Arthrobacter crystallopoietes: one gene and its partner. The protein of the gene in region 1 interacts with the protein of each later gene in a pairwise test. Links are inferred from orthologs where the notes say so. Each region holds a gene or a part of one and is shown on either strand. Other genes may lie near its edges.

Region 1 (5,300 bases):
GCGCGAAAGCCGGTCTTCATTCAGCCAGTCCGCCGCGAAGGACTTGTTCTGGGCAACCCGCGAGTCCTGCGGGATCCCGCCGAGATAGCGGTCCGTCAGCAGGCCCTGGGCCAGCGGGGAGAAAGCGATCGAGCCCAGGCCCTCTTCCTCGAGGACTTCGAGCAGGTTGGGGCTGCCGTCTTCGACCCAGCGGTTGAGCATGGAGTAGGACGGCTGGTGGATCAGCAGCGGCGTGCCGAGTTTTCGCATGATCCGTGCGGCGTCGCGGGTCTGCTCCGGTGTGTAGGAGGAGATACCGGCGTACAACGCCTTGCCGGAACGCACGGCCTGGTCCAGGGCACCCATGGTCTCTTCGAGCGGGGTCTGCGGATCCGGACGGTGGCTGTAGAAGATGTCGACGTAGTCCAGCTCCATCCGCTTCAGGGACTGGTCGAGGCTGGAGAGCAGGTACTTCCGCGATCCCCATTCGCCGTACGGGCCCGGCCACATCAGGTAGCCGGCTTTCGTGGAGATGATGAGTTCATCGCGGTACGGCAGGAAGTCCTCCCGCATATGCCGACCAAAGTTGGTCTCGGCGCTGCCGGCGGGCGGGCCGTAGTTGTTGGCGAGGTCGAAATGGGTGACACCCAGATCGAAGGCGCGGCGCAGGATGGCGCGCTGGGTTTCGAACGGTTTGTCGTCGCCGAAGTTGTGCCACAGGCCCAGAGAAACCGCCGGGAGCCGCAGTCCACTGCGTCCTACCCGGCGGTATGGAATCTTCTCGTAGCGGTTGCCCGCAGCCTCAAACGTCATTCGTCCATCATGCGTTTACCTTCCGGTCGCTTTCAAATCGAAAATTCAGTGCTTGTCGCCCGAGGACAGGCGGTTAAGGGCCAGAGCGCCGACGAGGAGTCCGAAATCACGCAGGGCGACATCGAAGTAACCGGGCACCAACAACAGGTTGATGATGATGCCGGCGAGCCAGGCAGCGACGACCAGCGAGCCGATCCGCGGCTTCCATGCCACGAGAATGCCGGCGAGGATCTCTATAACGCCGACGGCATACATGAATGCTTGCGGGGAAACCGGGATGATGTCGGTCGCGATGGGAGCCAGGTAGGTGGTCCAGTCGACCATCACGTTGAAGAACTTATCGAGGCCGAAGAGAATCGGCGCGATGGTGAAGACGGTACGCAGCAGCAAAAAGGCCTGGTGCGTATGGCTGCGCAGACCAGGGCGGTCTGCTAGGCGGGGCTGGTGGGTGACCATGACCGTTCCTTTCTAAAAGTAGTGATACTTGACTTTAGAAAGACGCGGCTGTTATGTCAATGGTCATTGTTTTTAGAGTAAAATCGCAGGTATGAAAGCACGCACGGAGTCCGATTCGGTCAGCGCAGTTGCCGCTTTAGCGGATTCCTCCCGGCGTGGCGTCTACGAATACATCCTCGAAGCGGACGGGCCGGTGAGCCGGGACGACGTCGCCGGCGCCCTAGGCATGGTGCGCGGCACGGCGGCCTTCCATCTGGACCGGCTGGCGCGGGAAGAACTGCTGACCGTCAGCTACCGGCGCCTCACCGGGCGCAGCGGACCCGGGTCAGGCCGGCCGACCAAACTGTACGCCCCGGCGGTCCGGGAAGTCTCGGTCAGCCTGCCCCAGCGCCATTATGATCTGGCCGCCGAACTCCTCGCGGCCGCCGTCGAGAATTCGCACCGGACCGGAACGCCGGTGGAAGAGTCCCTGCGCCGGGTGGCCGCCGAGGCCGGGAACTCCATCGGCAAGGACGCGGACAGCTTGGAGCAGGCGTTGGAGAAGTACGGGTTCAAGCCCGAGACCGAGGAGGACGGCAGCATCGTCCTGCAGAACTGTCCGTTCCACCGCCTGTCGCAACGCCACACGGCCACTATCTGCGGGCTGAACCTGGATCTGTTGTCGGCGGTGACCGGCAAGACCGGACCCGAGGGCTGCACGGCGGTGCTGGATCCCGCGCCCGGGCGCTGCTGCGTCAGGATCCTGCCGCCCGATCGCGACTGAAACCTCGCACTCCGCCTGAGGTCCAGCCGGCAGTGGGAGCTTCAGCCATCCTGCCGGAGTTCCAGCAACGCCCGCACGGTTTCGGGCACGGCCCGGCTGATGTCCGATGCGGCGACCGGTCCCCCGGCAGCGGCCTCGGTTCCGGCGATCCCGTGCACAGCGGCGGCCATGGCCGCTACCGCCGCCCAATGGTCCGGCTCCGCAATGCCTGCTTCGGCCAGGAGGTCGCGCTGGACAGTGGCGGCGAGCGCGCCGAGGATCCCGGCGAGCGTGTCACCCGATCCTGCCGCCGCCAGCCAGGGCGTGGCGTTGTCCTGGGTAAAGAGGGCACCGGATGGTGAAGAGATGACGGTTGTTGCGCCCTTCAGCAGCACGGTAGCACCGGTGAGCCCGGCGCCAAGGCGTGCAAAGTCCGACGGCGCTGCCTCCACCTGCTCGCGCGTCACCTCCACGTCCTGCTCGGCCAGGATACGGACGAGTTCACCGGCGTGCGGCGTCAGGATGACCTGCGGGCCCAGATCGGAAGGCAGACTGTCCAGCGCGCCGGCATCCGCCACCACCGGCAGCCCGGAAGCGAGTGCGTCGCGGACGCGGGCCTGCTGGTCCCGATCACCGGTGGCGCCGGGTCCCACCAGCCAGGCCTGCACGCGGCTCTCCCCCACGCTGCCCTGGCTGCAGACGGCTTCCGGCGTCGAAAGGTTGACCAGGCGGCAGATCTCCTGCGGTCCCAGGTAGCGGATCATGCCCACGCCGGTGGCCGCGGCCGCCTGCGTGCACAGCAGCGCGGCTCCCGGATACTGGGCCGACCCTGCGACGATGCCGAGCACGCCGCGCGTGTACTTGTGGCTGGTTCTCTGCGGCACCGGCCACCAGTCGGCCAGATCCGCCGGTTCCAGCCGCCGTAGTTCCGGTGCCGGCAGATGCGGACCGAGTCCGATATCCACGGTCAGCACTCTGCCTGCGAGCCCGGCGGCGGGATCCGTGAGCAGTCCGGCTTTGGTGCCACCGAAGGTCACGGTGAGGTCTGCCGGCATGACGGGCCCGGAGACTTCCCCGGTCTCGGCGGAGACTCCGCTGGGCAGGTCGCAGGCGACGGTCAGCGCCGGGGCATCCAGCCCAATGATGCGCTCCACCAGTTCCTTCGCCGGGCTGCGCAGGCCCCCGGAAGCGCCGGTTCCGAGAATCCCGTCAATCAGCGCATCCGCACGGGAGCAGAGAGCTGCGGCTTCGTCCGGGGTGACGAAGGGACCGGCTGCCGCAGCGGCGGAATCATCGGCACCCGCGCCGGCACCGTCACCACCAGCGGCCAGCCGCAGCACGGTCCCGCCGGCTTTCTCAAACGCGGCCAGCGCCTGCGGGTGGCTGCGCGCCGAGGTGAGCACCGCCGTCGTACTCATCCCTTTGCGTGCAAGGGTGGCCGCGGCGAAGAGCGCGTCTCCCCCGTTGTTGCCGCTGCCGGCGATCACCGCCAGCCTCGCGCCGTAAACCCGTCCGCGGGTTTCCCGTACTGCGCGGAGCACGGCGTTGGCCAGGCCGTGGGCGGCGGTGGCCATGAGCCGGTCGCCGTGGCCGGCGTCGAGCAGCGGCTGCTCGGCGGCGCGGATCTGGCGACCGGTCCAGGCGCTGATCATGCTCCTAGCCCTGACCGCGGATGATCGCGGCGGAGTTGGCCGGCAGCGTCAGCACGCCGTCGAGGTTCACTTCGTCCGCGGTGGCGAGCAGCAGCCGGCCGGTGCCCGCATCCATAGTGCAGGTCCGGTCCGCAAAGTTGAAGCACACGCTGATCCGGCCGCGGCGCAGGATGAACCAGCCGTGGTCCTGGTCGAATTCCACGTGGACGGAGGCGAAGTCAGGGTCCGTGAGTTCCGGGGTCTGCCGGCGCAGCGCGATCAGGTCCTTGTAGAGGGCGAGCAGCCGGGCGTGGTCCCCGCGCTCCGGCTCGGACCAGTCCAGCTTGGAATTGGTGAAGGTGGACCCGGCCTGAGGGTCCGGCACGAGGTCCGGGTCCCAGCCCATCCGCTCGAACTCCCGAAGCCGGCCGGCCGACGTGGCCTCGCCCAGTTCCGGCTCCGGATGGGAGGTGAAGAACTGCCAAGGGGTCGACGCCGCGAACTCCTCGCCCATAAAGAGCATCGGCGTGAACGGCGACGTCAGGTTCAGCACCGCGGCCATCGCCAGCCGGCCATAGCCCAGTGTGGAGGACAGCCGGTCCCCCGCCGCGCGGTTGCCGATCTGGTCATGGTTCTGCGTGCACACCACCAGCTGGCGCGCGTTCACCCGTTCCTTGTTGATCGGCCGGCCGTGGTGCCGGTGCCGGAAGGAGGAGTAGGTGCCGTTGTGGAAGAAGCCTTCCGTGAACACCTTCGCCAGCACGTCCAGGCCCTCGAAGTCCGCGTAGTAGCCGGCGGTTTCGCCGGTCAGGTTCACATGGACGGCATGGTGGAAATCGTCGCTCCACTGCCCGGTGAGTCCGTAACCGTTCACGTTCCGGGACTCCAGCAGCCGCGGATTGTTCAGATCCGATTCCGCGATCAGGAACAGCGGCTTGTCCAGCTCCCGGGAGCATTCATCCGTGGCGGCCGAGAACTCTTCGAGGATGTGTACCGCGCGCTCGTCCTGCAGTGCGTGGACGGCATCCAGCCGCAGCCCGTCCACATGGTAGTCGCGGAACCACATCAGCACGTTGTCCAAAATGTAGCGGCGGACCTCGTCCGAATCGGGGCCGTCCAGGTTCACCGAGTCGCCCCAGCTGTTACCGCCCGCAGCGCTCAGGTAGGGGCCGAAGCGCGGCAGGTAGTTCCCGCTGGGTCCCAGATGGTTGTAGACCACATCCTGGATCACGCCGATGCCGTGCCGGTGCGCGGCGTCCACAAACCGCTGGTACGCCGCGGGGCCGCCGTAGGTTTCCTGCACCGCGTACCAGTGCACGCCGTCGTAGCCCCAGTTGTGCGTGCCGTTGAACGCGTTGACCGGCAGCAGTTCCACGAAGTCGATGCCGAGTCCGGCGAGGTAGTCCAGCTTGGCAGTGGCGGCGTCCAGCGTCCCTTCCGGGGTGAAGGTGCCCAGGTGCAGCTCGTAGATCACGCCGCCGTTCAGCCCCGGTGACTGCCAGCCGCCGTCCGCCCACTGGTGGGCGCCGGCGTCGAACGTGCGGGACAGCCCGTGCACTCCGTCCGGCTGGCGGCGCGATCGCGGATCCGGCAGCGGCGTGGTTTCCCCGTCCAGCAGGTAGCCGTAGTCTGTGTCCCCCGCGGGCGCAGCTGACGGGTCGGCCAGCGACCACCAGCCG
Region 2 (5,253 bases), 1.9 Mb from region 1 along the record:
GTGGCCGGAACCCCGGACCGTTCCCTGCTGCGCGCAGTGCAGACCCCGCAGGGTTTCGACGCCGCCGCCCTGACCGCCGCGCACCGCAGTCTGGCGGCGATGGGTCCGCTGGAGGCCGAAGGGATCACGGACGATGCGATGCTGGTGGAAAGCCAAGGTACCGAAGTGTTCCTGGTGCCCGGATCGCCGGAGGCCCTGAAGATCACCACTCCGCTCGATCTGATGACCGCCGAAGCATTGGTGGCGGCCCGCGACCGGACCGGCCCGCCGGCCACCGCAAACCAGCCCGTCCCGACCCTGGAGGATTGATCCGTGGCCACGTTTCCCTACCCGCTTCCGCGCACCGGCATAGGCGTGGACGTCCACGCCTATGCACCCGAGGATGATCCCCAACCGCTGTGGCTGGGCGGCCTGCACTGGGAAGGCGAACGCGGCCTGGCCGGCCATTCCGACGGCGACCCGGTGGCCCATGCGGCCGCGGACGCCCTGTTCTCGGCCGCGGGGGTGGGCGATCTCGGCACCCACTTCGGCACCGACCGGCCGGAATACGCTGGCGCGTCCGGGCTCACCCTGCTGGCCGAAGCCGCCCGGATTGTCCGCGACGCCGGGTTCGAGATCGGCAACGTCGCCGTGCAGTTGATCGGCAACCGGCCCAAGTTCACCCCGCGGCGGGACGAGTCCGAGGCGGCCCTCACCCAGGCGGCGGGAGCGCCGGTGAGCGTCTCCGCCACGACCAGCGACCGGTTGGGTTTCACCGGCAGGGGTGAGGGGATCGCGGCGGTGGCGACCGCCGTCGTTGTTTCGGTTCGCCAGCCCTGACAGCTAATCTGGAGCGGTGAGCCTGAGATTCTATGACACCGCCAGTGCAGAAGTCCGCGATTTCGTCCCGCTGCAGGCGGGCAAGGTAGGCCTCTACTACTGCGGTGCCACCGTGCAGGGGGATCCGCACGTGGGCCACATCCGCTCGGGCATCGCATTTGACCAGCTGACCCGCTGGCTGCGCTACAGCGGCTACGAGGTCACGGTGGTCCGCAATGTTACGGACATCGACGACAAGATCCTGGCCAAATCCGCCGCCTCCTACCTGCCGGAAGGGCTGGAGGACCCGCTGGCGGTCCCCAACGAACCGTGGTGGGCGCTGGCCTACCGCTACGAGCAGGCCTTCGAGCGCGCCTACGACATCCTCGGCGTGCAGCGGCCCACCTACGAGCCGCGCGCCACCGGGCACATTCCGGAAATGCACCAGCTCATCGCACTGCTGATCGACCGCGGCCACGCCTACCCCGCGCTGGACGGCTCCGGCGACGTCTACTTCGACGTGCGCTCGTGGTCCGAGTACGGCTCCCTGACGCGGCAGAAGATCGAAGACATGCAGGCAGCGCCCGACGCCGGTCCCCGCGGCAAGAAGGATCCGCGCGACTTTGCGCTGTGGAAGGGTTACAAGGAGGGCGAGCCCGCCACCGCCAGCTGGCCCAGCCCGTGGGGCACCGGCCGCCCGGGCTGGCATCTGGAATGCTCGGCCATGGTCACCAAGTACCTGGGCCCGGAGTTCGACATCCACGGCGGGGGACTGGACCTGCGGTTCCCGCACCACGAAAACGAGATGGCGCAGTCCCGCGCCGCCGGCCACGGCTTCGCCAACTTCTGGATGCACAACGGCATGGTCACGTACGAGGGCGAAAAGATGTCCAAGTCCGTGGGCAACATCGTCACCCCGACCGAAATGCTGGAGCTGGCCCGGCCTGTGGTGGTCCGCTACTACCTGGGCCAGGCGCAGTACCGCTCCGCGCTGGACTACAACCCGGGCTCGCTCACGGAGGCCGCGGCCGCCGTCGAACGCATCGAAGGGTTCCTGCAGCGGGCGCTGAAGTTCCTCTATGGCGAAGACTTCGGCTTCGTGGACAGCGATGTCCCGGCGGCCTTCCGCGCCGCGATGGACGATGACCTGAACGTGCCGCAGGCGCTGGCCGTCATCCACGAGACCGTGCGCGCCGGCAACACCGCCCTGGACGGCAAGGACAGCGAGGGGATCGAGCGGGCGCTGCACCAGGTGCTGGCGATGACGGACGTGCTCTTCATCAACCCGCTGGATCCGCACTGGAACACCGGCGGGACCGACATCGCCGCACGTCAGGCCCTGGATACTTTGGTCAAGGCGCAGCTTGAGGAACGCCGGGCCGCGCGCGAAGCGAAGGACTGGGCCAGGGCCGATGCCATCCGCGACACGCTGGCTGCGGCCGGCGTCGTGGTGGAGGATTCCGCGGACGGGCCCACGTGGACTGTGGCAGCCCGGTAAACTCGTATGCATAGGCAAGACCTGGACGACGGGAATCGCTAGAAACTGATCCCGCGCCGACCGGTGCGGAGCATATTTGACTGACCGAAGGTAAAACCATGGCCAACAAAGGACGCCCCGGAGCGGTGCGCAAGACCAAGAAGGGCCCCACCACGGGGACCGGAGGGCACGGGCGCAAGTCCCTCGAAGGCAAGGGGCCGACCCCGAAGGCGGAGGACCGGCCGTACCACAAGGCCTACCGCGGCAAGGAACTAGCCGAGCGTTCCGCCGCCAAGCGGCCCGCCGGCCGGGCCGGCGCCTCCCGCGGACGCAGCAAGACCGCCGAGGAGGTCGTCACCGGGCGCAACTCCGTGGTGGAGGCACTGCGCGCCGGCGTGCCGGCGAAGGCGCTGCACGTCGCGGTCCGGGTGGAGATGGATGACCGGGTCAAGGAATCCCTGAAGCTCGCCGCCGAACGCGGTATCCCGGTGATGGAGTCCCACAAGCCCGAACTGGACCGGATGACCGACGACGCCGTCCACCAGGGCCTGGTCCTGCAGATCCCGCCGTACGACTACCAGGACGCGCTGGAACTGGCCGAGGAAACCATGGCCAAGTTCAAGAAGGGCTACATCCGCAACGCGCCGCTGTTCGTCGCGCTGGACGGCATCACTGACCCGCGCAACCTCGGCGCCATCATCCGGTCGGCCTCGGCCTTCAGCGGCCACGGCGTCATTGTGCCCGAGCGCCGCTCGGTGGGCATGACGGCCTCCGCCTGGAAGACCAGTGCCGGTGCGGCCGTGCGCGTCCCGGTGGCCCGGGCCTCCAACCTGAACAACGCGCTCAAAGCCTTCAAGCAGTTGGGCATCTACGTCGTGGGCCTCGACGGCAGCGGTGACGTTTCGCTGCCCGGGCTGGAACTGGCGACCGAACCGCTGTGCATCGTGGTCGGCTCCGAGGGCAAGGGCCTGTCCCGGCTCGTCCGCGAGAACTGCGACCAGATCGTCTCCATCCCGATCGACTCCGACATGGAATCGCTGAACGCGTCCATGGCCGTAGGCATCAGCCTGTACGAAGTATCCCGGCAGCGCGCAGCGCAGTAGTGCCGCCATACCAACAGAACAGGCAGATTTTGGCCGATCCCGTCACTCCCATCAACAGCACGGCGAAGCCGACCGTCGTGCTCCGGGGCCGCGAGAACCGTTCCTCCCGGCCCTCCAAGCCTTCCCCGCTGGGGGTCAGCGCGGGTGCTGCCGGGCTCGCCCCTGGGGAGGTCAACGTGGCGGTGTTCGCGCCGGGGGCTGACGCCCTGGACATCCATTTCGAGGACGCCGACGGCCGATGGGCTTCCGCGCTATTGCCGGAGCTGACCGACGGCGTGCACCACGGGATCGTCCGAGGTCTGCTCCCCGGCAGCCGGTATGCATTGTGGCCGCACGGTGAAGCCCTGCCCGACGGCGGGGCGGGGCAACTGCTGCTGGATCCTTACGGCCGGGCGATTGACGACGACGGCGGCATCTTCCGTTCGGTACATCTGGACGCCGGGTTCGACTGGGCCGGCGACACCCCGCCGGACGTGCCGTGGCGGGACACGGTGGTGTACGAATGCCACGTCAAGGGCCAGACCAAGCTCCACCCGCAGATTCCCGAAGAGCTCCGCGGAACCTATGCGGGCCTGGCGCACCCGGTCATGCTGGAGTACTTCAAGAACCTGGGTATCACGTCCGTCCAGCTGCTGCCCGTGCATTTCCATATCGACGAGCCGCACCTGCAGGAACTTGGCCTGTCCAACTACTGGGGCTACAACACGCTGGGCTTTTTCGCCCCGCACGCCCGGTACGCCACCAGAGCCGCCCGCGCTGCGGGGCCGAAGGCTGTGCAGGACGAGTTCAAGTCCATGGTCAAGAGCCTGCATGAAGCCGGGCTCGAAGTCATTCTCGACGTGGTCTACAACCACACCGCCGAGGGCGGCAAACACCAGCAGACCTACTCGTTCCGCGGCCTGGGCGACGAGACCTACTACCGCCACGACGGCCACGGCAACTATCTGGACACCACCGGCTGCGGCAACACCCTTGACCTGAACGAGCCGCAGGTCCTGGCCTTGGTGCTGGACTCGCTGCGGTACTGGGTCCAGGAGTTCCATATCGATGGTTTCCGTTTCGACCTGGCCGTCTCGCTCTGCCGCGACCAGGACGGCCATTTCAACCCGCGCCATCCGTTTCTGCGCGCGACGGCGGAAGACCCCACGTTGTCCCGCGTCAAACTGATTTCCGAGCCGTGGGACGTGGCACCGGGCGGCTGGCAGACCGGTAATTTCCCCGCCGGCTGGGCGGACTGGAACGACCGCTTCCGCGATACCGTCCGGGACTTCTGGCTCGGCGACCAGCACGCAATCAGCCAGGGTATGCCGGGCGGATCGGTGGCACGTCTGGCGAGCCGTCTGGCCGGCTCGGCCGATGTCTTCGCCGGTTCGGGCCGCAGCTCGCTGGCGTCGGTAAACTTCATCACCGCCCATGACGGGTTCACCCTAGCGGACCTGACGTCGTACGACCGCAAGCACAACGAGGACAACGGCGAAGAAAACCGGGACGGAACCAACCACAACCGCAGCTACAACCACGGGGTCGAAGGTCCCACCGGCGACGCGGCCGTCCTGGACGCGCGTGCCCGCTCCGCCCGGAACCTGATGGCCACGCTGCTGCTCTCGCTCGGCGTCCCGATGATCACCGCCGGGGACGAACTGGGCAAAACCCAGCACGGCAACAACAACGCGTACTGCCAGGACAACGAGCTGTCCTGGCTCAACTGGGTGCTCGACGACCGCCAGGAACAGATGTTCAAGATCACGCGGCGGCTGCTGCGGATCCGGCAATCCTTCCTGACCAGCCAGCCGCGCAGTTATCCCACCCGGGAACAGAGCTCCTATCTGCTGTGGTTCAACGAGGCGGGCGAACCCATGACCCAGGAGCAGTGGA

Evidence for each region.
Region 2: the proteins of AC20117_RS01190 (region 1) and rlmB interact in binary tests that used the Escherichia coli proteins (3 or more experiments, as listed by UniProt). The link is inferred for Arthrobacter crystallopoietes from one-to-one orthologs.

What each region holds. Positions count from the first base shown.
Region 1 is NZ_CP018863.1:254,991-260,290, forward strand. The notes cover bases 1,348-4,343. They hold AC20117_RS01190 (NAD(P)H-hydrate epimerase), read right to left. Parts: upstream 3,643-4,343; coding sequence 2,053-3,642; downstream 1,348-2,052. Other genes in these bases: AC20117_RS01185 (helix-turn-helix transcriptional regulator), read left to right, coding at 1,348-2,011; treZ (malto-oligosyltrehalose trehalohydrolase), read right to left, coding at 3,647-4,343. Outside these bases: mgrA (L-glyceraldehyde 3-phosphate reductase), read right to left, coding at 1-792; AC20117_RS01180 (hypothetical protein), read right to left, coding at 838-1,248; more of AC20117_RS01185, read left to right, coding at 1,340-1,347; more of treZ, read right to left, coding at 4,344-5,300. UniProt on the Escherichia coli protein: Bifunctional enzyme that catalyzes the epimerization of the S- and R-forms of NAD(P)HX and the dehydration of the S-form of NAD(P)HX at the expense of ADP, which is converted to AMP.
Region 2 is NZ_CP018863.1:2,183,454-2,188,706, forward strand. Bases 1,438-4,386 are described here. They hold rlmB (23S rRNA (guanosine(2251)-2'-O)-methyltransferase RlmB), read left to right. Parts: upstream 1,438-2,394; coding sequence 2,395-3,378; downstream 3,379-4,386. Other genes in these bases: cysS (cysteine--tRNA ligase), read left to right, coding at 1,438-2,296; glgX (glycogen debranching protein GlgX), read left to right, coding at 3,456-4,386. In the rest of the region: ispD (2-C-methyl-D-erythritol 4-phosphate cytidylyltransferase), read left to right, coding at 1-309; ispF (2-C-methyl-D-erythritol 2,4-cyclodiphosphate synthase), read left to right, coding at 313-819; more of cysS, read left to right, coding at 836-1,437; more of glgX, read left to right, coding at 4,387-5,253. UniProt on the Escherichia coli protein: Specifically methylates the ribose of guanosine 2251 in 23S rRNA.